3 regions of the Comamonas resistens genome follow, and region 3 is predicted to be linked to each of the others. Evidence: riboswitches for the same ligand, from Rfam matches in the RefSeq annotation. Region 3 holds a riboswitch; each other region holds the start of a gene.
What was found. Region 3 has a riboswitch for glycine ahead of gcvT (glycine cleavage system aminomethyltransferase GcvT). Riboswitches for the same ligand answer to the same signal wherever they lie in the genome.
Positions count from the first base shown of each region.

Region 1: it holds a riboswitch for glycine, as region 3 does, so the genes downstream of both, QMY55_RS05245 (D-amino acid dehydrogenase) here and gcvT (glycine cleavage system aminomethyltransferase GcvT) in region 3, are expected to answer to the same signal.
Region 2: it holds a riboswitch for glycine, as region 3 does, so the genes downstream of both, QMY55_RS15260 (trimeric intracellular cation channel family protein) here and gcvT (glycine cleavage system aminomethyltransferase GcvT) in region 3, are expected to answer to the same signal.

Region 1 covers NZ_CP125947.1:1,157,222-1,163,807, reverse strand. Annotated here, with positions in the region: gene dinB (DNA polymerase IV) at 1-679, opposite strand, end outside; gene QMY55_RS05250 (amino acid permease) at 802-2,334, opposite strand; glycine riboswitch at 2,878-2,976, shown strand; glycine riboswitch at 2,977-3,097, shown strand; gene QMY55_RS05245 (D-amino acid dehydrogenase) at 3,151-4,419, shown strand; gene QMY55_RS05240 (amino acid permease) at 4,520-5,947, shown strand; gene QMY55_RS05235 (DMT family transporter) at 6,115-6,586, opposite strand, start outside.
Region 2 covers NZ_CP125947.1:3,267,562-3,274,147, reverse strand. Annotated here, with positions in the region: gene mnmC (FAD-dependent 5-carboxymethylaminomethyl-2-thiouridine(34) oxidoreductase MnmC) at 1-1,305, opposite strand, end outside; gene QMY55_RS15260 (trimeric intracellular cation channel family protein) at 1,352-2,017, opposite strand; glycine riboswitch at 2,069-2,189, opposite strand; glycine riboswitch at 2,203-2,295, opposite strand; gene QMY55_RS15255 (oxidative damage protection protein) at 2,459-2,734, opposite strand; gene QMY55_RS15250 (sulfate ABC transporter substrate-binding protein) at 2,880-3,917, shown strand; gene QMY55_RS15245 (hypothetical protein) at 3,976-4,179, shown strand; gene ssuE (NADPH-dependent FMN reductase) at 4,231-4,827, shown strand; gene QMY55_RS15235 (sulfonate ABC transporter substrate-binding protein) at 5,026-6,048, shown strand; gene QMY55_RS15230 (sulfonate ABC transporter substrate-binding protein) at 6,069-6,586, shown strand, end outside.
Region 3 covers NZ_CP125947.1:2,787,047-2,793,632, forward strand. Annotated here, with positions in the region: gene QMY55_RS13045 (2,3-butanediol dehydrogenase) at 9-1,073, opposite strand; gene QMY55_RS13050 (MFS transporter) at 1,070-2,335, opposite strand; gene QMY55_RS13055 (2,4'-dihydroxyacetophenone dioxygenase family protein) at 2,423-2,956, opposite strand; gene QMY55_RS13060 (hypothetical protein) at 3,166-3,717, shown strand; glycine riboswitch at 3,834-3,946, shown strand; glycine riboswitch at 3,964-4,078, shown strand; gene gcvT (glycine cleavage system aminomethyltransferase GcvT) at 4,157-5,296, shown strand; gene gcvH (glycine cleavage system protein GcvH) at 5,416-5,790, shown strand; gene QMY55_RS13075 (MolR family transcriptional regulator) at 5,838-6,389, shown strand; gene gcvP (aminomethyl-transferring glycine dehydrogenase) at 6,480-6,586, shown strand, end outside.

The DNA of each region.
Region 1 (6,586 bases), 1.6 Mb from region 3:
CCAGCTGGCCTATGGTTTCTATGCCCAGACTTTTGAGCTTGGCATCGGCCTTGGGGCCTATGCCATTGACCTTGCGGCAGGCCAGCGGCCAGATCTGGCTTTGCAGATCCTCGGGCTGGACGATGGAGATGCCATTGGGCTTGTTGAACTCGCTGGCCATCTTGGCCAGCAGCTTGTTGGGGGCCACGCCCACCGAACAGGTCAGGCCTGTGGCCTCGAAAATGGATTTCTGGATCAGCCGCGCCAGCACACGCCCGCCTTCGCGCTGGCCGCCCGGCACATCGGTGAAGTCGATATAGACCTCATCCACACCGCGGTTCTCCATGAGCGGCGCGATCGAGACAATGATTTCCTTGAATGCGCGTGAAAAGCGCCGGTACTCGGCAAAATCCACGGGCAGCAAAATGGCCTGCGGGCACAGCTTGGCGGCCTTCATCATGCCCATGGCCGAACCCACGCCAAACTGCCGCGCCGGATAGGTGGCCGTGGTGATGACACCGCGCCCCGTGTAATCGCGCAGCAGCGGAAAATCCTGAACGGGGATTTCCGACAGCGGCAGATGCGCATGCCGTGCCAGCAGCGCATCGTCAAAGCTGCGCCGCCCGCCACCAATCACCACGGGCAAGCCCTTGAGCTGCGGATAGCGCAGCAGCTCCACCGAGGCATAGAACGCATCCATATCGAGATGCGCTATGCGCCTGGGCTTGGTTTCAGGGCTGACGGGAAGATCGCTCACAGTGCCGATTCTGCCTGCGCTGGCAAGCGTCGGCAGCAAGGCTGATGCCATCGGCCCCGGGAGCTTTATCTGGCGGCGGCTTCACGGCGCAGCTCATCCACCTCTTCAAAGCGCATATCGGCATAGCGGACCCAGGTCTTGCGCTTGACCAGCCAGTAGCCCAGCCAGCACAGCAGGAACAAGGGAATGCCCAGATAGGTGGAGATCACACCACCCCAGTCGATGCGCTCTTCGAGGAAGGCCTGATAGTTCTGACCCAGCGTCACCACCAGGCACAGCACAAAGGCAAAGATCGGGCCGAAGGGAAAGGCGCCGGCCTTGTAGGGCAGCAGGCCCACATCATGACCATGCATGACATAACCGCGGCGGAAGCGATAGTGGCTGACGGCAATGCCCAGCCAGACGATGAACTCCGTCATGCCGGCCAGATTCAGCAGCCAGATATAGACGGCCTGCGGGCTGTAGAGCGAGGAAAACAGGCACAGGCTGGCCACCAGCGTGCTGCCGACCAGGGCCACCAGGGGCACGCCGTTCTTCGTCAGCCTGGCAAACATGCGCGGTGCATTGCCCTCGGTCGCCATGTTGTAGAGCATGCGCGTGGCCGCATACATGCCCGAGTTACCGGCGGACAGCACCGAGGTCAGAATCACCGCATTCATCACCGTCGCCGCCGACAGCAGGCCCGCATGCTGGAACACCAGCGTGAAGGGGCTGACGGCAATGTCGGCCACGTCGGTGCGCAGCAGCTGCGGATCGGTATAGGGAATCAGAAAGCCGATGACGATGATGGCCAGCACATAGAACAGCAGAATGCGCCAGAACACCTTGCGAATGGCACGCGGCACGTTCTCGCGCGGGTTTTCGGATTCGCCCGCTGCCACGCCCACCAGCTCCGTGCCCTGGAAGGAATAGGCCACGATCATGGCCACGCCCACAAAGGTGGCGAAATTGCCGACGAAAGGCGCGTCGCCCGTGGTCCAGTTTTCAAAGCCGGGCACATGGCCGTTGCTGACGATGCCGAACAGAATCAGCACACCCGTGATCAGGAATGCCACCACGGCCAGCACCTTGATCAGCGCGAACCAGTATTCGGCCTCGGCAAAGCCGCGCGCCGAGAAGGCATTGAGCCCCACCATGAGCAGCAGGAACAAGAGGCTCCAGATGATGCCCGGCACATCGGGGAACCAGTAGGCCATGACCAGTTGCGAGGCCACCAGGTCCACCGCCACCACCACGGCCCAGCTGAACCAGAAGTTCCAGCCCAGCGCAAAGCCGAAGCCGCGATCCACATAGCGCGAGGCATAGGTCGAAAAAGAACCGGCGACAGGCATGAACGCCGCGAGTTCGCCCAGGCTGGTCATGATGTAGTACACCATGATGCCGATGAGCAGATAGGTCAGTACCGCGCCACCAGGACCGATCTGGGCGATGGCCGAGCCGGAGGCCACAAACAGGCCCGTGCCGATGGCCCCGCCAATGGCAATCATGCTCAGGTGACGCTGCTTGAGCACCCGGTGCAGCCGGGGTTGCTCGCTGTCACTGCTGCAAGAGGCCTGCACCGTCTGCGTGGGCTGCTGGCCGGAGTTGGGTTGGGACATAAGTCTTGTTGTCTTGGTTTGCGCCTGTTCAAGCCAAAGCACCAAACCATCCCGCAGGCGCTGCTGCATGCAACGCAAAAAAGCGACCATTGCGATCGCAGACAACAAGGACAAAGGAACAAAGCCATGAGGCAGAACGCGATGGCGGCAGATAAGCCGGCTGCACTCTGTATCGGTAGCCACCCCAGTCGGGTGCTTCAAAGGTCGGGCGCAGATATCACCAGACCCCTTGACAGGCAAAACCCGTATTCTGCCCAAAACCCCGTCCCGCCACTTTGGCCCCGGTCAATGCAATGACGGGCTCTGGGGCTGCTCCAGCTCGCTTGACAGAGTGATTTGCTATGAAAGTACAAGCATCTATCGCTTTGTCTGCATCACTTTTCTGGTTTTTTATTCATGTAACCCTGGGGCACAAAGCGTCATCAGCTATCCAAAGCAGAGCGCTATTCGAAGACATTGCCACCACGTCAGCATTTGTAAGTCTAGAAAACCCGTATATCCAATGACTGGCGTTCTTTCTACATTTGCTCGCAGGCTTTCAGCCCGGTGATATCGAGAGAGACTGCCACTCGTCAAAAAGCAGGCAGCGCCGAAGGAGCAACCGCCCCGGAAACTCTCAGGCAAAAGGATCGGCATCACCGTTTCACACACTCTGAAGAATGTCCGGACGTCATCGTCCGCCGGGCATACCGAAGGAGCAAGCGAGCAGCGCCCCAGGGCATCTGCCTCGTGAATCTCTCAGGTCCAGAACAGAGGGGGCGTCCGCTGCGCATATCGCGCACGGGCTCCACCTTTGACGTATCTGGAATCTGAATCATGAAGACAATCGCCGTCATCGGTGGTGGCATCACGGGCGTGACCACCGCCTATGCCCTCGCACGCCGCGGATTTTCCGTCACCCTGTTCGAGAAGCAGCGCTATGCCGCCATGGAGACCTCGTTCGCCAATGGCGGACAACTCTCGGCATCGAACGCCGAGGTCTGGACCCACTGGTCCACCATCCTCAAGGGCCTGAAGTGGATGCTCAAGAGCGATGCTCCGCTGCTGCTCAACCCCAAGCCCAGCTGGCACAAGATTTCCTGGTTCTGCCAGTTTCTGGCAGCCATTCCTCACTACGAGAAAAACACGGTCGAAACCGCGCGCCTAGCCATTGCGGCGCGCGAACATCTGTTCACCTGGGCCGAACGCGAAGGCATTGATTTCGACCTCAAAAAGCAGGGCATCTTGCATATCTATCGCGACCAGGCGGGCTTTGAACATGCGGGCAGGGTTTCGCAGTTGCTGGCCAAAGGCGGACTGGAGCGCCGTGCCGTCACTCCCGATGAAATGCATGCCATCGAGCCCACGCTGTCGGGCAAGTTCTATGGCGGCTACTTCACCGAAAGCGATTCCACCGGCGACATCCACAAGTTCACCAGCGGCCTGGCTGCTGCCTGCGAACGACTGGGCGTGCAATGCCGCTACGACCAGGAGATCGTGGCGGTGGACAGCAACGGCAAGCAGGCCAGCGTGACCGTGCGCCAAGGCGCGGAAACCGCGACCTCGACCTTCGACGCCATGGTGGTCTGCGCCGGCACGGCCAGCCGCGCGCTGGCCAGCCAGCTCGGCGACAGTGTCAACATCTATCCGGTCAAAGGCTACTCCATCACCGTCAATCTGCCCGATGCAGCCAGCCGCGCCGCAGCTCCCGTGGTCAGCCTGCTCGATGACGAAACCAAGCTGGTCACCAGCCGTCTCGGTGACGATCGCTTCCGCGTGGCCGGCACGGCCGAGTTCAACGGCTACAACAAGGACATCCGCGCCGACCGCATTCGCCCGCTCATCGAATGGGTGCAGCAATGCTTTCCGGGCGTCAGCACACGCAGCGTCGTGCCCTGGGCCGGTCTGCGCCCCATGATGCCGGACATGCTGCCGCGCGTGGGACGCGGCAACAAGCCCTGCGTGTTCTACAACACCGGCCACGGCCATCTGGGCTGGACCTTGTCGGCCATCACTGCCGACATGGTGGGCGATGTCGTGCTGCAGTCCATGGGCAGCACCAGCAGACAGCCCCGACCGGCCACGCTGACCACCGCTCGCGCCTGAGCACCACCTGAAAACCTCACCAACAAGCCAGACACGGCAGCCGCAGCGCCCCGTGAGGGGCGACTGTTGCCGTGTGAATGGCAAAACGGAGACATACAACATGAGCCGAAATCATCCAATCGCAGCCGGGGAGTCGCTGCAGCAGACAGGGGAGCTGGAGCGCGGCCTCAAGGACCGGCATATCCAGCTGATCGCCCTGGGTGGCGCCATTGGCGTGGGCCTGTTCCTGGGCTCGGCCAAGGCCATTCACAAAGCCGGGCCGCTGCTGCTGGTCAGCTACGCCATTGCCGGGCTGGCCATCTTCTTCATCATGCGGGCGCTGGGCGAGCTGCTGGTGCACCGCCCGGTGGCTGGCTCTTTTGCCACCTATGCCGAAACCTACGTCAGCCCCTGGGCTGGATTCGTCACCGGCTGGACCTACTGGTTCACCTGGGTGGTGACGGGCATGGCCGAGCTCACGGCCATAGGCATCTACACCCACTACTGGTTTCCGGCCATTCCGCAATGGGTTCCGGCGCTCGCCACCCTGGCCCTGCTGCTGGGCGTGAATCTGATTGCGGTCAAGGTCTTTGGCGAGCTGGAATTCTGGTTCGCGCTGATCAAGGTCGTGACCATTGTGGCCACGCTGGTGCTGGGCGTGGCCATCATCACCACGGGCTGGGGCCCGCTGGGCCAGACCGCCAGCTTCTCCAATCTCTGGTCGCACGGCGGCTTTGCGCCCATGGGCATGGTCGGCGTGGTCTTCACCTTGCAGATAGCCTGCTTTGCCTATACCGGCGTGGAGCTGATAGGTGTGACTGCCGGTGAGGCCGAGTCGCCCGAGAAGGTGCTGCCCAAAGCCACCAACAGCATCGTCTACCGCATCCTGATCTTCTACGTCGGCGCCCTGGTGGTCATCATGTCGCTGGTACCCTGGAACGAGCTGAGTCCCGACATGAGCCCCTTCGTCCATGTCTTCGACAAGCTGGGCATTCCTGCCGCTGCCGGCATCATCAACTTCGTGGTCATCACCGCCGCAGCCTCTTCGTGCAACAGCGGCATCTTCAGCACGGGCCGCATGCTCTACACGCTGGCGCAATTCAAGCAGGCGCCCGCCCGCCTGGGCAAGGTCAATTCACGCCATGTGCCGGCCGCCGGCATTGTGATCTCTGCGGCCTTCATGCTGGTCGGCGTGGTGCTCAACTATCTGGTGCCCGAGGAGGCCTTCATCTATGTGACCAGCATTGCCACCATAGGCGCCGTGTGGACCTGGGGCATCATCGTCTTTGCCCATCTGCGCTACCGCCGCGCCGTGAGACTGGGACGCGCCGCAGCCGTGGCCTACCGCATGCCGGGGGCACCGTTCACCAACTGGTTTGTGCTGGCCTTTCTGGCCGCGGTGCTGGTCTGCCTGTCGCTGGACGCCAGCACCCGCGTGGCGCTCTATATCGCTCCCGTATGGTTTGCGCTGCTGACGATTGGCTACCGGCTCTACGCGGTCAAGCCCGCACCGCATCAAAGCCTGACCCAAGCGCAGCAAGTCGCCTGAGATGCATGACAGCCGCAAGTCAACGTCGCGCCTGCGCTGTTTGATACCGCGGCTGATACTGCAATGGCAAGCTATTGATTCAAGAGCTACTTACGCTCCATTCCTTTTGGTTTCAGATATTTTTCAATCTAAAAACGAGAGAGATGAAGCGCAGGCAGCTCTCAAAATCAGAGCTGCAGACAGATCAGCACCAGCCCCAGCATCATCAGCGCCATGCCCAGCTTCTCGGTGAGAGACAGCTTTTCGCTGAACACGCGGCGCGAGACGATGTAGCTGAACACCACTTCGACCATGCCCAGCGTGCGCACCGGCGCCGCGCCCTGCATGGCATAGGCCGTGAACCAGGCCAGCGATGCGGCAGCGCCCATGCTGCCGGCCAGCAGGGAAATGCGCCAGGACTGGATCAATGGGTGCAGGCCCTGCTCATGGGTCCTGGCAATCCAGGCGCCCAGACCCACCGACTGCATGGCCTGTGCAATCAACACCCCCCAGGCGCCGGACAGCCAGGGCGAGTTCACGCCCAGCTTGGCAATTTCCACCGCGCCACCGCGAAAGCCTATGGTGGCCAGCGCAAAGCAGGCGCCGCAGATCAGGCCATACACCGAGGACTTGCTGGTCCAGGCCGACAGGCTGAAGACC
Region 2 (6,586 bases), 480 kb from region 3:
GCGTATCGCTTGCAGTTCCCACTGCCCGGCCTCCAGGCCGCTGGCCGCCAGCAGCGGTGCAGTGGCCGGGCCCAGCGCCAGCACCAGCATCTCGGCTTCGGCCAGCGCCAGGCCTTGCTCATCCAGCGCCTGCCAGAGCCGAGCCTGGCCTGATGAGCGCCGGAGCCGGGCCACCTGGGTCTGGCCTTGCCATTGAATACCAGCTTGGTTCAACAAGGCCTTGACCAACTGGGCTGGCCGTACCCAGCCCGCCTGTGCATGCCACAAGGCATGGCTGCCCATGGGCAGATGTGCAGCCTGCAACTGTTCGGCCGTGGCGGGCAGGCTCCAGTGCAGGCCCCAGATCGATTGGGTATCGCTGCTAGCTAGCCATTGCAGCGGCAGATGTGCAGGCTGGTTCAAATCATGTTCGAGCACGCCGTCCTGCGCCCAGTCCAGGCCCGGTTGCAGCTTTTGCTGGCTGCTGAGTTGCTGCAAATTCTGGAGCGTGGTGCGCACGCCGTTGCGCGACAGGCGCGAGATCAGGCTGTCATCTGGCGAGACATGGGGGCAGAACAGGCCAGCAGGCAGACCCGATGCGCCGGCTGCGGGCTGCTCTGCCGCGTCCAGTACCGTCACCTGCCAGCCGCGCCTTGCCAGGCTGGAGGCGGCTGCAGCACCCGCAAGGCCTGCACCCAGCACCAGGCAGCGGCCCGGGGTTTGAACAGGCAGAGGCAGACCGTCAGAGCGATGACGGGGCTCCCACGCAGGGTCGTAATGCGCCATAAGGCCTGTGCCGGACATGGCTTGCTGCTTGAAACCCAGCTTGCTCAGAGCCGGCGCGAGAAGGCTTGCGGGGGCTGTCAGCAATGTGCCACGACGGCAGTGGCGGGCCAGATTCTTGAGTGCGTCATTCGTCCAGCAGCCGTCATCGGCATTGCTCAGGCTGATGCTGTCAGCGGCCAGTGGCGGCTGTCTGCGCAGCAGGTTCTGCGTATCGCCGATATAGAGTGTCAGCAGCACCTGACCCTGAGCAAATGACAGCCGGTGCACGCCGGGCAACAGGCCCCACCATTGGGCGCTCAGCTGCTGGCTCAGGGCCTGGGGCGCGCTATTGCCTGCCATGCTTTGTTGCAACTGTGCTTGGGTGGGAGGCACATCCAGCAAAGCCACAAAATGCAGAATGCGTGGGCGCTGCGGCAGTTCCTGCCATGCTGCCCAGGTCTGTAAAAAGCTCAGGCCGCAGCCGAAGTCGGTTTCCAGAACCCGCCACTGCTGGGCGTTGGAAGGCATTCCTTCAAGCAGGCGATGAACAGTTTCGGACATGGAAAACGTATGAATAGGGCGAAGAGCGCTCAAAGCCTGGGGGCAATCACTCCCAGCGCTGCTGGTAAGAAAAGACCGGCAAGCGCCACTTGAAGCGAATGGCAGCCAGACGGAAGGCCAGCCCACCGGCAAAGCAGATGATGGTGCTGATGTTCGGGCTGATATCCAGATAGCGCAGGCCCAGGAACAGCAGGCAGACCGTCAGCGAGACGCTGGCATACAGCTCGCGGCGGAAGACCACGGGAACCTGGTTGCACAGCACATCGCGCAAGATGCCGCCGCTGATGCCGGTAATCATGCCGGCCATGATGACGACGACGGTGGGGTAGCCCAGTTCCAGCGCCGTATTGCTGCCGATCAGCGAAAAAGCGATCAGGCCCATGGCGTCCAGCAACAGAAACACCTGCTTGAGCTTGACCATGTGGCGCGCAATCACCGTGGTCAGCAGGCCGAAGCTGATGACCAGATACACATATTCGGGGTGCTGAGTCCAGCCTATGGGGTAGTGGCCCAGCACCATGTCGCGGATGGTGCCGCCGCCCAGAGCGGTGACAAAAGCGATGACGACCACGCCAAAGATGTCCATATTGCGTCGGCCCGCAGCCAGGGCGCCCGACATGGCTTCCGCCGTGATGGCCACCAGATAGATGACCAGCATGACGGTGAAATTGGAAGCCTGGAACGAGTCCAGCAGGGATACGGAGGGAAGCATGAAGGCACTTGAAAATAGACCAGCCACTCACATCAGCGGAATGCCTGGTTTGCCTCTCCCGCTGTCCTTTGTACCTGAGAGTTGCGCACGCGGTCCTGCTGCGTGCTTGCCCCTTCGGTGAGCCCTGCTGCATTTTGCTTTCAGCGGCGGGCTGCTCTCCAGTTGGCGATATCCGGATCGGTTCAGATCCACCTGCGGTACTTTTTGCCTGAGCGATTATGGGAGTTTGCGCCTTCGGCGGGAACCGTTGAAGGGTTCCGCTCTCCCGCAGGATGGCCGGGATTCTAGCCAGTTTCTAGGATGGACTCGGGTTTGTACTGAGTTGGATTGACTGGTTTTTGCGCAGGGCCAGGGCTTGGCGCGGCTGGCCAGGCCGTCATCCCTGAACAAAAAAAGCCCTGAGGCCAAAACCCCAGGGCTTCTTCGCAGAACGTGCAGGACTTACTGCTCGCTGGGCGGCACATAGCCTTGCGCAGCATCGGCACCAGAGCCAAAGAAATGGTTTTCCATCTGGCGCGCCAGGTACTGGCGGGCGCGGGCGTCGGCCAGGTTCAGGCGGTTTTCATTGATCAGCATGGTCTGGTGCTTGAGCCAGTCGGCCCAGGCCTGCTTGCTCACGCTTTCGTAAATGCGCTTGCCCAGCTCGCCGGGAGCGGGGGGGAAGTCCAGGCCTTCAGCATCCTGGCCCAGCTTGATGCAATGAACGGTACGTGCCATGTCGAGTGTCCTCTTGTTTGATCTCAGATGTTTGGGTAATAACAAACTGAAATCTTAGTAGTTTGAGTTTTAAGACTGTGGTTGAAGAATGCATAGCAACGGGGGAGAAGCCCGTTTCCCATTCACTCCAAGAACACGCAGTCACATGAAAAATCGCCGCAACTTTATCAAGTTTCCCCTGGCCGCCGGTCTGATCGCTGGCTTGTCCCTATCTGTTTTGCCAACATTGCCCGCCCATGCACAAGGCGCGGCACCCGTGCAACTGCTCAATGTCTCCTATGACCCGACCCGCGAGCTGTATGTGAACTTCAACCAGGCGTTTGCCAAGCACTGGAAAGCCACGCAAAAACAGGACGTGAGCATCAAGCAGTCGCATGGCGGCTCGGGCAAGCAGGCGCGCTCCATCATTGATGGCATCGAGGCCGATGTAGCCACGCTGGCGCTGGCAGGCGATATCGACGCGCTGGTCAAGAACGGCAGCGTCAAGCCCGACTGGCAAAAGCGCCTGCCCCACAACAGCGCGCCCTATAACTCGACCATCGTGTTCCTGGTGCGCACTGGCAACCCCAAGGCCATCAAGGACTGGGATGATCTGGTCAAGCCGGGCACACAGGTGATCACGCCCAACCCCAAGACCTCGGGCGGCGCGCGCTGGAACTATCTGGCGGCCTGGGAATTTGCCAAGCGCAAATATGGCGGCGAGGCCGGCGCCAGGGACTTCATCACCAAGCTCTACAAGAACGTGCCCGTGCTGGATACCGGTGCGCGCGGCTCCACCGTGACTTTTGTGCAGCGCAATCTGGGCGATGTGCTGCTGGCCTGGGAGAACGAGGCCTATCTGGCGCTCAAGGAGTTTGGTCCGGAGAAATTCCAGATCGTCGTGCCATCGCTGTCCATCCTGGCCGAGCCTTCGGTGGCCGTGGTGGACAAGGTGGTCGACAAAAAGGGCACGCGTGCCGTGGCCGAGGCCTATCTGAAGTATCTGTACTCCGAAGAAGGTCAGCGCATCGCCGGCCAGAACTTCTACCGCCCCACGGATGCCAAGGTGGCCGGCGAGTTTGCCAAGCAATTCCCCAAGCTGGAACTGTTCACCATCGACCAGGCGTTCGGCGGCTGGGCTGCGGCGGACAAGGCGCACTTTGCCGACGGCGGCAGCTTCGACCAGATCTACACCAAGAAGTAAGCACAGCGCGGCGGGCTGGCCCGCCGCACACCAGGTCACAGCAAAAAAGGAGCGGGTTATGAGCAATTTCTGGAGCCGTCTGGGGCAGTCTTTCTTGAGCGCGGGAGCGATGAATGCGCGCCAGCCGCTGCTGGCGTGGGAGGCTTCGTGGGATGAGGCCGAGGCATTGATTGCCAGCGGCAAGCTGTGGCCTGAGCCACCGCAAACCCAGGCCGGAGGCAGGGCCCAGGAGGCATCCTCCAGCACGGTGCAAGCCCCCTGAGGTATTGCCTGCTAACAGCTCTTAACGCAGCTACAAACATCAAGCCAAGCCATGTCGATTTTGCTGATTGCCGGTAGTCCCACACAGCCCTCGCGCTCCACAGCCTTGCTGAGCGCCGTGGCAGCCCGCCTGCAGGCGCAGGGCCTGAGCACCGAGCCCTTGCTGCAGCTCAGGCAACTGGACTCTGAAGCCCTGTTGCAAGCCCGGTTTGACCACCCTGAAATTCGCGCCGTGAGCGAGCGCGTGGCCCGCGCCGATGCGGTGGTGGTGGCCACGCCCGTTTACAAGGCTGCCTATAGCGGCCTGCTCAAGGTTTTTCTGGATGTCCTGCCCCAGACGGCCTTCAAGGGCAAGCGCGTGCTGCCCCTGGCCACAGGCGGCAGCCCTCACCACATGCTGGCGCTGGACTATGCGCTGCGTCCCGTGCTGCAGTCGCTGGGTGCCAGCCATATTTTGCCCGGCATCTATGCCACCGATCAAAGCCTGCCGCTGCTGCCAGAGGGCGGCTATGGCCTGGCACCCGATATTGCCCAACGGGTGGACGACGCCGTCCAGCTGCTGGCGACCGACCTGCGCCGTGCCGCGCAATGGTCTGCCACGCACGAGTTCGAAGACATCGCGTTTGCCGATGTGCGATGTAGCGTCTAGACAAGAACCTGCAGGGCGGCAGGGCCGCCCAGGTCTTTGCCCGCTGGCCCATGGATTGGGCGAACCCGATTTTCCAAAGTCTTTGTTTTGATAGCAGTCTCCGCACTGTGATGGCCGCTCTACGCCTGAAATCAGGTCTGGATCAGTTATGAGAAGTGCCAGCAATGTGTGGACTGCGAATTCCCTGGATTGATTTTCATGACCGATAGCAAGCACATTTCTTCCACCGCATCTTCGCAAGTGCTGAGCACCACGCGCCGTCACTGGCTGGCCGGGGCTGCCGTGTCGGCGCTGGCACTGGCCGCCGGCCGCCTGCATGCCCAGCCCGGCAATGCCGTGCAATCAGGCCAGCGCGTCCTGCGTGTGGGTCACCAAAAAGGCTGGCTGTCCATCCTCAAAAAACGCGGCACGCTGGAAAAGCGCCTGGCCCCGCTGGGAGTGGCCGTACGCTGGGTCGAATTCAATGCCGGCCCCGTGCAACTGGAGGCGCTCAATGTCGGCTCCATAGACTTCGGCGATGTGGGCGAGGCGCCGCCCATCTTTGCCCAGGCTGCTGGTGCGCCCCTGGTCTATGCGGGTGCCACCGTGGCGCGCCCTGGCCTGGAGGCCGTGATCGTGCCCAAGGGCTCGCCCATACGCTCGGTGGCTGACCTCAAGGGCAAGCGCGTTGCCTATAACAAGGGCTCCAACGTCCATTACTTCCTGGTCAAGCTGCTGGAAAAGCACGGCCTGCAATACGGCGATGTGCAGTCCGTGTTCCTGGCTCCGGCCGATGCACGCGCCGCATTTGAAAAAGGCTCGGTCGATGCCTGGGTGATCTGGGATCCCTTCCTGGCTTCGGCCCAGAAGTCGCTGGATGCGCGCTTGCTGGCCGATGCCACAGGCGTGGTCAACAACCGTGCCTACTACTTCACCTCGCGTGACTTTGCCAGCCGCAATGCCGATGTGCTGCGCATTGCCATCGAGGAGATTGCCGCCATCGATAGCTGGGCCGCCAAGAACCAGAGCGCGGCAGCCGCCGAGCTGTCCCAGATTCTGGGCCTGGATCCCGCCGTGACCCAGCTGTACCTGAGCCGCGCACGCTACGGCACCAGCGCCGTCAACGCCGACATTCTGGCCGAGCAGCAAAAGATCGCCGACACCTTCTTCGATCTCAAGCTGATTCCCAAGAAGCTCAACCTGCTGCATGCGGCGCCCGTGGACCTGGTGGCCGCGCGCTGAACCCTGAAAGAGTTGTGATCATGAGTTCTTCTCTCTCCCGCCCCCGTTTCAATCGCGGCCGCCGCCAGGCGCTGCAGCTGCTGGGCACGACGGCATTCAGCTGGACCCTGGCCTCTCACTATGCCCGGGCCCAGACCAATCCTGTGGCCGGGGCGCCGGCCCAGCTGCGTGTGGGCTATCAGAAGTCTGCCGTCAATCTGGTGGTGCTCAAGCAGCATGGCGTGCTGGAAAAGCGTTTTCCCGGCACCAAGGTCACCTGGCTGGAGTTTCCTGCCGGCCCGCAGCTGCTGGAGGCGCTGTCGGCAGGCAGCCTGGACTTCGGCCTGACCGGGGACACGCCGCCCGTGTTTGCACAGGCGGCCGGCAAGGAGCTGCGCTATGTGGGGGCCGAGCCGCCCAAGCCCGAAAGCTCGGCCATCTTGGTGCCTGCGGACTCCACGCTGCAAAACCTGGCCGACCTCAAAGGCAAGCGCATTGCACTGCAAAAAGGCTCCAGCGCCCACTATCTGCTGGTGCGCGCTCTGGACAAGGCCGGCAT
Region 3 (6,586 bases):
CAGAAACCTCAGGCACAGGCTTCTTGCTGCGGCTGCACCAGCACCTTGATGGCGTCGCCGGCGGAAGCCAGCCGCTCAAAACCGTTCTGTATGGCGGCCTCCAGCGACACGGTATGGGTCACAATCCGCTCGGCATCCACGGCCCCGGACGCCATCAGCTCCAGCAGCTCGGGATACAGACCGCGGTAGCCCACGCTGGAAGTGATGCGCAGTTCGCGGTTGACAAGATCGAAGGTATCGATGCTCGCCTCGGGCATCAGCCCCAGCAGCACGGCTTCACCTCCCTTGCTCAGCACACCGAGAGCCCCTTTCAGCGTCTCGGGACGGCCTACGGCTTCGAACGCTACTGGAACGCCCACCCCGCCCGTGAGTTCACGCACCTGCTGCACCGCATCGCCCAGGCTGGCATCAACCGTGTCGCTGGCGCCCACCTCGCGCGCCAATTGCAAACGCCGGGGATCGACATCGACGGCAATGATCCGGCCAGCCCCATGGTGCCTGGCCATCATCACCAGCAGCAGGCCTATGGCCCCCATACCGAAGATGACGCAGTCATCGCCAGGACGCAGCGCGCTTTGGCGCACCCCATGCAAGGCCACGGCGGCAGGCTCGGCCACCGCAGCCTGCCTGAAGCTCAGTGACCGGGGCAGTACATGGGCCATATAGGCGGGCACCACGGCTTCCTCCGCCATTCCGCCATCTCCCATGAGTCCGACAAAGCCCATGGATTCGCAAAGGTTGTACCGTCCTTCACGGCAATAGGTGCAGTGGCCGCAGCGGTATTCCGGCTCCACGGCAACTCTGTCCCCTAGCTGCAGCCCTGTCACATCGGCAGCCGTCTCCACGACGGTGCCGCAGAATTCGTGGCCGATGACAATGGGCGCCACGCTGTTCGACAAGGGATGCGGAGCCTTGACCGGTATCGAGTCCGGCCCATGCAGGTATTCATGCATGTCGCTGCCGCAGATCCCGCAGTACGCGACCTCGATACGGATTTCTCCGGCCTTCAAAGGCCTGCGCGCGATGATTTCCAGGCGCAGATCGCGCGCGCCATGCCATTTCAGCGCTTTCATGCTTGCGACTCCTTCAAGGCTGCAGCTCGCAGGCCGTTACCAACGCGCCCTGGCGCTGTTTCCACCAAGCCCAGGGAAAGCATGCCTGCCAGCAGGGCTCCCGCCGCCGCCACCCACATCACCACATCCAGCCCCCACCGGTCGGCTGCCAGCCCGGCCAGCGTCGGGGCGACAAAACCGCCGATCAACTCGCCAACGCCCATGATCATCCCCAATGCCGTGGCCATGGCTGCGCGCGGAACGGTCTCGGCGGGAATCGTGGCCATGAAGAGCGTGAAGCAGCCCAGGCCGGTGTAGGTCAGCAACAGCAAGCCACCCAGTACCACCGGCGATTGGGCATATAAAAAGGCCAGCGGACAACCCGCCGCGACAAAGGAGAAAAAGATCAGTGCCGGACGGCGACCTATACGGTCCGAGATGGCAGGTACGGCAAAGCCCCAGATGACCCAGGCCACGCCCATGCAGCTCATCACCGCACTCATCGTGCCCGGCTCGAAGCCCTTGGCATTGATCAGATAGGTTGGCGCAAAGGAAATGATGATCACGAACCAGGCCATGAAGACGCAGCTGATCAGCACGCTCAGCCAGATATTGCGTTCACGCAGCAGGGCCCAGCGTGGTCCGGCCTGCGCCTCTCCAGGCTGGCCATCAGTGCGGTCGCCCTGGGTGTTACGCACATGGCGCCAGATGAGTGCTGCGGCAATCAACCCCGGAATGCAGGTCAGATAGAAAGCCGTGCGCCAGCCATAGGCCACGGCCAGCGAGACGATGACCGGCGGCGCAATCACGGCGCCCAGCAGGCCCGCCGAAGAGCCCTGCAGCAGACCCATGTTGAGACCGCGTCGGCTGGGCGTCGAGGCTTCGACCATCAATGTCTGCGACAGTGGCAGCACCGGCCCTTCGGCCAACCCCATCAGCGCACGCAACAGCAGCAGACCGACAAAGCCGCCCACCAGGCCCGACAGGGCCGAGCACAGGGAGAACATCAGCACCGAAAGAATCAGCACCGTTTTACGGTTGCCCTTGCGATCGGTGTAAGCCCCGAAGAATGCACCGGAGGCCGCCCATGCCAGCGCCAGAATGGACGACAGCATGCCCAGCTGGGCATTATTCAGATCCAGCTCATTGGAAACAAAGGGAAATAGAAATGACAGCGCCAGCCGGTCGAAAAATACAATGCCGAAAGTGAAGAATAGAATGAGCAGCAGCTTGTTCTCATAGCTCATCCACCCGCTCTTCCGGTTTTCATCTTGATTATTCATGTCTCGCTCCATACCTTCTTTGACGTGCTACTTCACCTCACATGAAATGCCCGCATTTTTTTGATGGATTGTTGATATTTTTAATAATTAACGGAAAAGCGTATCCACATAATCTGCACCTATACCGACCTTCTCATAATGCTTTCGGCATAGGTCGATATAGCTGTGGACGTCAAAATATCCATCGGGTTTGCCATCCTCATCCAGCCAGATCAACGGCCCCTTGACGATAAAGAATGCTCGCATGGGCTGCTCGTGCTCATAGGCCACCAGCGTGTGGCCTTCGCCAGGCGTCTCGTAGACAAAGTCTCCGGCGTGGGCCGTCCAGTCATGCTCCAGATAGCCCCACTTCCCGGAAATGGTATAGGCGAATACTTCGTGCGGATGGTAATGGCGATTCACCAAGCCAGCTTCCTTGGCCATCAGGATATCGCACCACTTATTTTGCGATGGAGAAATCCAGAGGGGCCGAGAGAAAACAGTTTCGGTGAAAGGAACGTAATAGCGTTCATCTTCAGTAGGCGCATTCTGTATATAAACCTCCGGTTGCGCATCAGGCTGAAAGCAATTGGGAATAGGCTTCAGATATTTCCAGAATTCATTCGTGGCTTTTTCAGGCATTTTGTCTCCTTGGATAAAAATTGACGGACGTCATAATCCTATCCATCAGAAAATTTCTGATTTTCCTCTGCCGGACATGGCGTTTGACTCGTTTGGACACGCCTTGAAATAACGCACCTGAACATGAATGCGGCCAGCCCCTCCGCATCAGATCGATCCATACCACGAGCAATATCGGAAATGCCCAGGACCTGACCGAGAATGTCGCCATGGAAATTTCGCGCACTTCACGCCATCTCGCCGTCTTCGGCATCGCACTGGGCACCCTGCTGCTGGCTGGCTGCAGCACGCCGCCTGGCGGCAATACCGCCGTTTCGCAACAGACGGACCCATCGCAGCCCATACCGGCAATCGAGCCCAAGTCGACACCGACACCTGCATCATTGGCTTCGAGCGACAAACGCCCGGACTGGCCGGCCTGGGTCACTGCCGATTGCACGCCCTCAAGCCAGATGGACCCGGGCCCACAGGCCCGTTACCGCAAATCGCCGGTCATTCGCGCCAACTGGTTTCCCGACGGCTTGCGCACCATGGTGGTGTTTAGGCTTGAAGTGACACCTCAGGGCGAATTGGGCCGTGTGGCCTATCTGCCTGCCGATACCGATCCGCGTATCGTGAAAGCCATCACACAGTCGCTCAGGAGCTGGAAGTTCAAGCCCGGCATGCGCCAGGGCCATGCCGTCACCAGCTGCGTCGAGCAGCCCTATGAGCTGATATTCCCACCCCAGCCCATCCCTGCAGGCCCGGATAGCGCACCTTAGGACCTTTGTATCCTCGTCCCGAGAAACATAGATGCTGGCTACTCTTGTTTTTCCTTCATCGAAAACCCCATATCCGGCAAATTGCAGTGGTGCGGCCTGGTATTCGGCAGCTAGAATTCCACTGGTCAGGAGAGAGTGCCAGCGGCTTCAAGCCGTCCGGCACCGCCGAAGGCGCAGACAGCTCATAGCGGCTGTCAAAACGCTCAGGCAAAAGGACTGACAAGCGCTGCAAGCCAATAAGGCCCAGCGTTCCTTGCTGGAGAGAGATGCCAGACACCAGCGCTGGCATCCACCGAAGGAGCAAACCACTCGTGTTCATCGCGTGGTGAATCTCTCAGGTAAAGCGGACAGCAGGGCAAGCCCGCCATTCACGGCATGACCTTTGGGGTTCAGCCGTGCATGGCCACTCATCTTGGTTTGACCACCGGAGCGCTTGCCTGTGACTGCTGCCACTTCTTCCGATTCCGATCTGCGTTCCACACCGCTGTTTGCCCTGCATCAGAAACTGGGCGCCCGCATGGTACCGTTCGCCGGTTACTCCATGCCGGTGCAGTATCCGCAGGGGCTGATGGCCGAACATTTGCATACCCGCAAGGCCGCCGGCCTGTTCGATGTTTCGCACATGGGCCAGTTGCTGTTGCGCGGCCCCGATGCCGCCGCCGCGCTGGAGTCGCTGATGCCCGTGGATGTCATAGGCCTGGGCCTGCACAAGCAGCGCTACGGCCTGCTGCTCAATGAGCAAGGCGGCATTCTGGACGACCTGATGTTCGTCAACCGTGGCGATGACTTGTTCCTTATCGTCAACGGTGCCTGCAAGCAGGCCGACATCGCCCATATCCAGGCGCATATCGGTCAGCGCTGCGAAGTCATTCCCCTGCCCGATCGCGCCCTGCTGGCACTGCAGGGCCCCAAAGCGGCAAGCGTGCTCGAGCGCCTGATTCCGGGCGTCAACACCCTGGTCTTCATGACCGGCAATCATTTCAGCTGGCAGGCCCAGGACTTCTACATCACGCGCAGTGGCTATACGGGCGAGGACGGTTTTGAAATTTCGCTGCCAGGTGATGCTGCCCAAGCCTTTGCCGAAGCCCTGCTGGCTCAGCCCGAAGTGGCGCCTGTGGGCCTGGGCGCGCGCAATTCGCTGCGCCTGGAGGCAGGATTGTGTCTCTATGGCAATGACATAGATACCACGACCACCCCGGTGGAAGGCGCTCTGAACTGGGCCATCCAGAAAGTGCGCCGCAGCGACGGAGAGCGCGAAGGCGGCTTTCCCGGCGCAAGCATCGTGCTGGAGCAGTTGCAGAATCCCGAACAACTCAAGCGCAAGCGCGTGGGTCTGATTGCACTCGAGCGTATTCCCGTGCGCGAACCTGCGGTGCTGGAAAACATGGACGGTCAGCACATAGGCCACATCACCAGCGGCCTGCTCAGCCCCACGCTGAACCAGCCCGTGGCATTGGCCTATGTAGAGCCTGACTACGCGACCGCGGGCACCGAAATCTTTGCCATGGTGCGCGGCAAGCCCGTGCCCATGAAAGTTGTGGCCACACCGTTCGTGCCCACCAACTACTTCCGCGGCTAAGCCTGCCCACGCACAAGAGACAGACCAGTTTGCCGAACAGTGCTCAGAACGCCGCTAAAGTGCGCACTGGACCTTTCTCAAATCTCTGATTCCCCCTGAATCCCCCATCTGGAGCCTCCATGAGCATCAAGTTTTCCAAAGAACACGAGTGGATCAACGCCGCTGACACCAATGCCGCCATCGTCGGCATCACCGTTCATGCGCAAGACGCGCTGGGCGATGTTGTGTTTGTGGACCTGCCTGCCGTGGGCGCCACCTTCAAGGCCGGCGATGTGGCTGGCGTGGTCGAGTCCGTCAAGGCGGCAGCCGACGTCTATATGCCCGTGACCGGCGAGATCGTCGAAGTCAACGAAGCCCTGCGCGATGACCCTTCGCTCGCCAACAGCGACCCGCTGGCTGCGGGCTGGTTCTTCAAGGTCAAGATGAGCAATGTGGGCGAGCTCGAAGGCCTGATGGAAGAGACCGCCTACAACGATTTCGCCAAGGACAACTAAGCATATCAACGGCCTTTGCATTGCAAAGGCCGTTTTTGCATGCTGCCATGAACACCACTTTGTACTTCGACGACTCTGAAGTCGGCCTTGCTCGCGAAACCAGCCATCCGGCCTTTGTGCGCATTGCAGGTCAGGACTTCTATTACGACTGCGGCGATGATTTCAGCCCCTTCGGCAATGATGACGGCAGCGACACCCTGGCCGCTCTTGAAGAGTGGTATCAGGAGCAGGCGCACGGCAAGCCCGTCAAGGCTTCGCGCTTTCTGCGCCAGCAACTGAGCGACTGGGATCTGCCTGTGCCCAAGGATATGCTGACCCGTGACGATGCGGCCAGGGCCCAGTGGCTGGCTCGCGATGACATGAACCAGAGCTATCTGCGCTCGGTCTGCCGCGCCCATGTGGCCACTGCCTTTGGTCAGCTCAAGATCACCGGCAGCATCGATGCCGATCTGCAAAAGCAGGCCCTGCTTGCCCTGGCCTGCCAGCAATGGCTGAACACCGTGGCACGCAGCAAATATCCCGATTGGGAATATGCCGACCAGGAAAGCGAACGCCTGGCTCTGATGAACACCGCGCTGGAACAAGCCAGCGCTGCTTGAAGCACCGGCTGTATGTCTTGAGGCATATGGCATTCACGCATGCCCGGCATGCAAACTGTCAGTCACAGTATTTGAGAATAGGTCCCTCCCATGCTGATGTCGCCCCCCGCCCCTGTCGCTTCGCTGGAGTCTCTGGAAAACGCGAGCGAATTCATTCCCCGCCATATCGGCCCAGATGCCGATGAGCAACAGAAAAT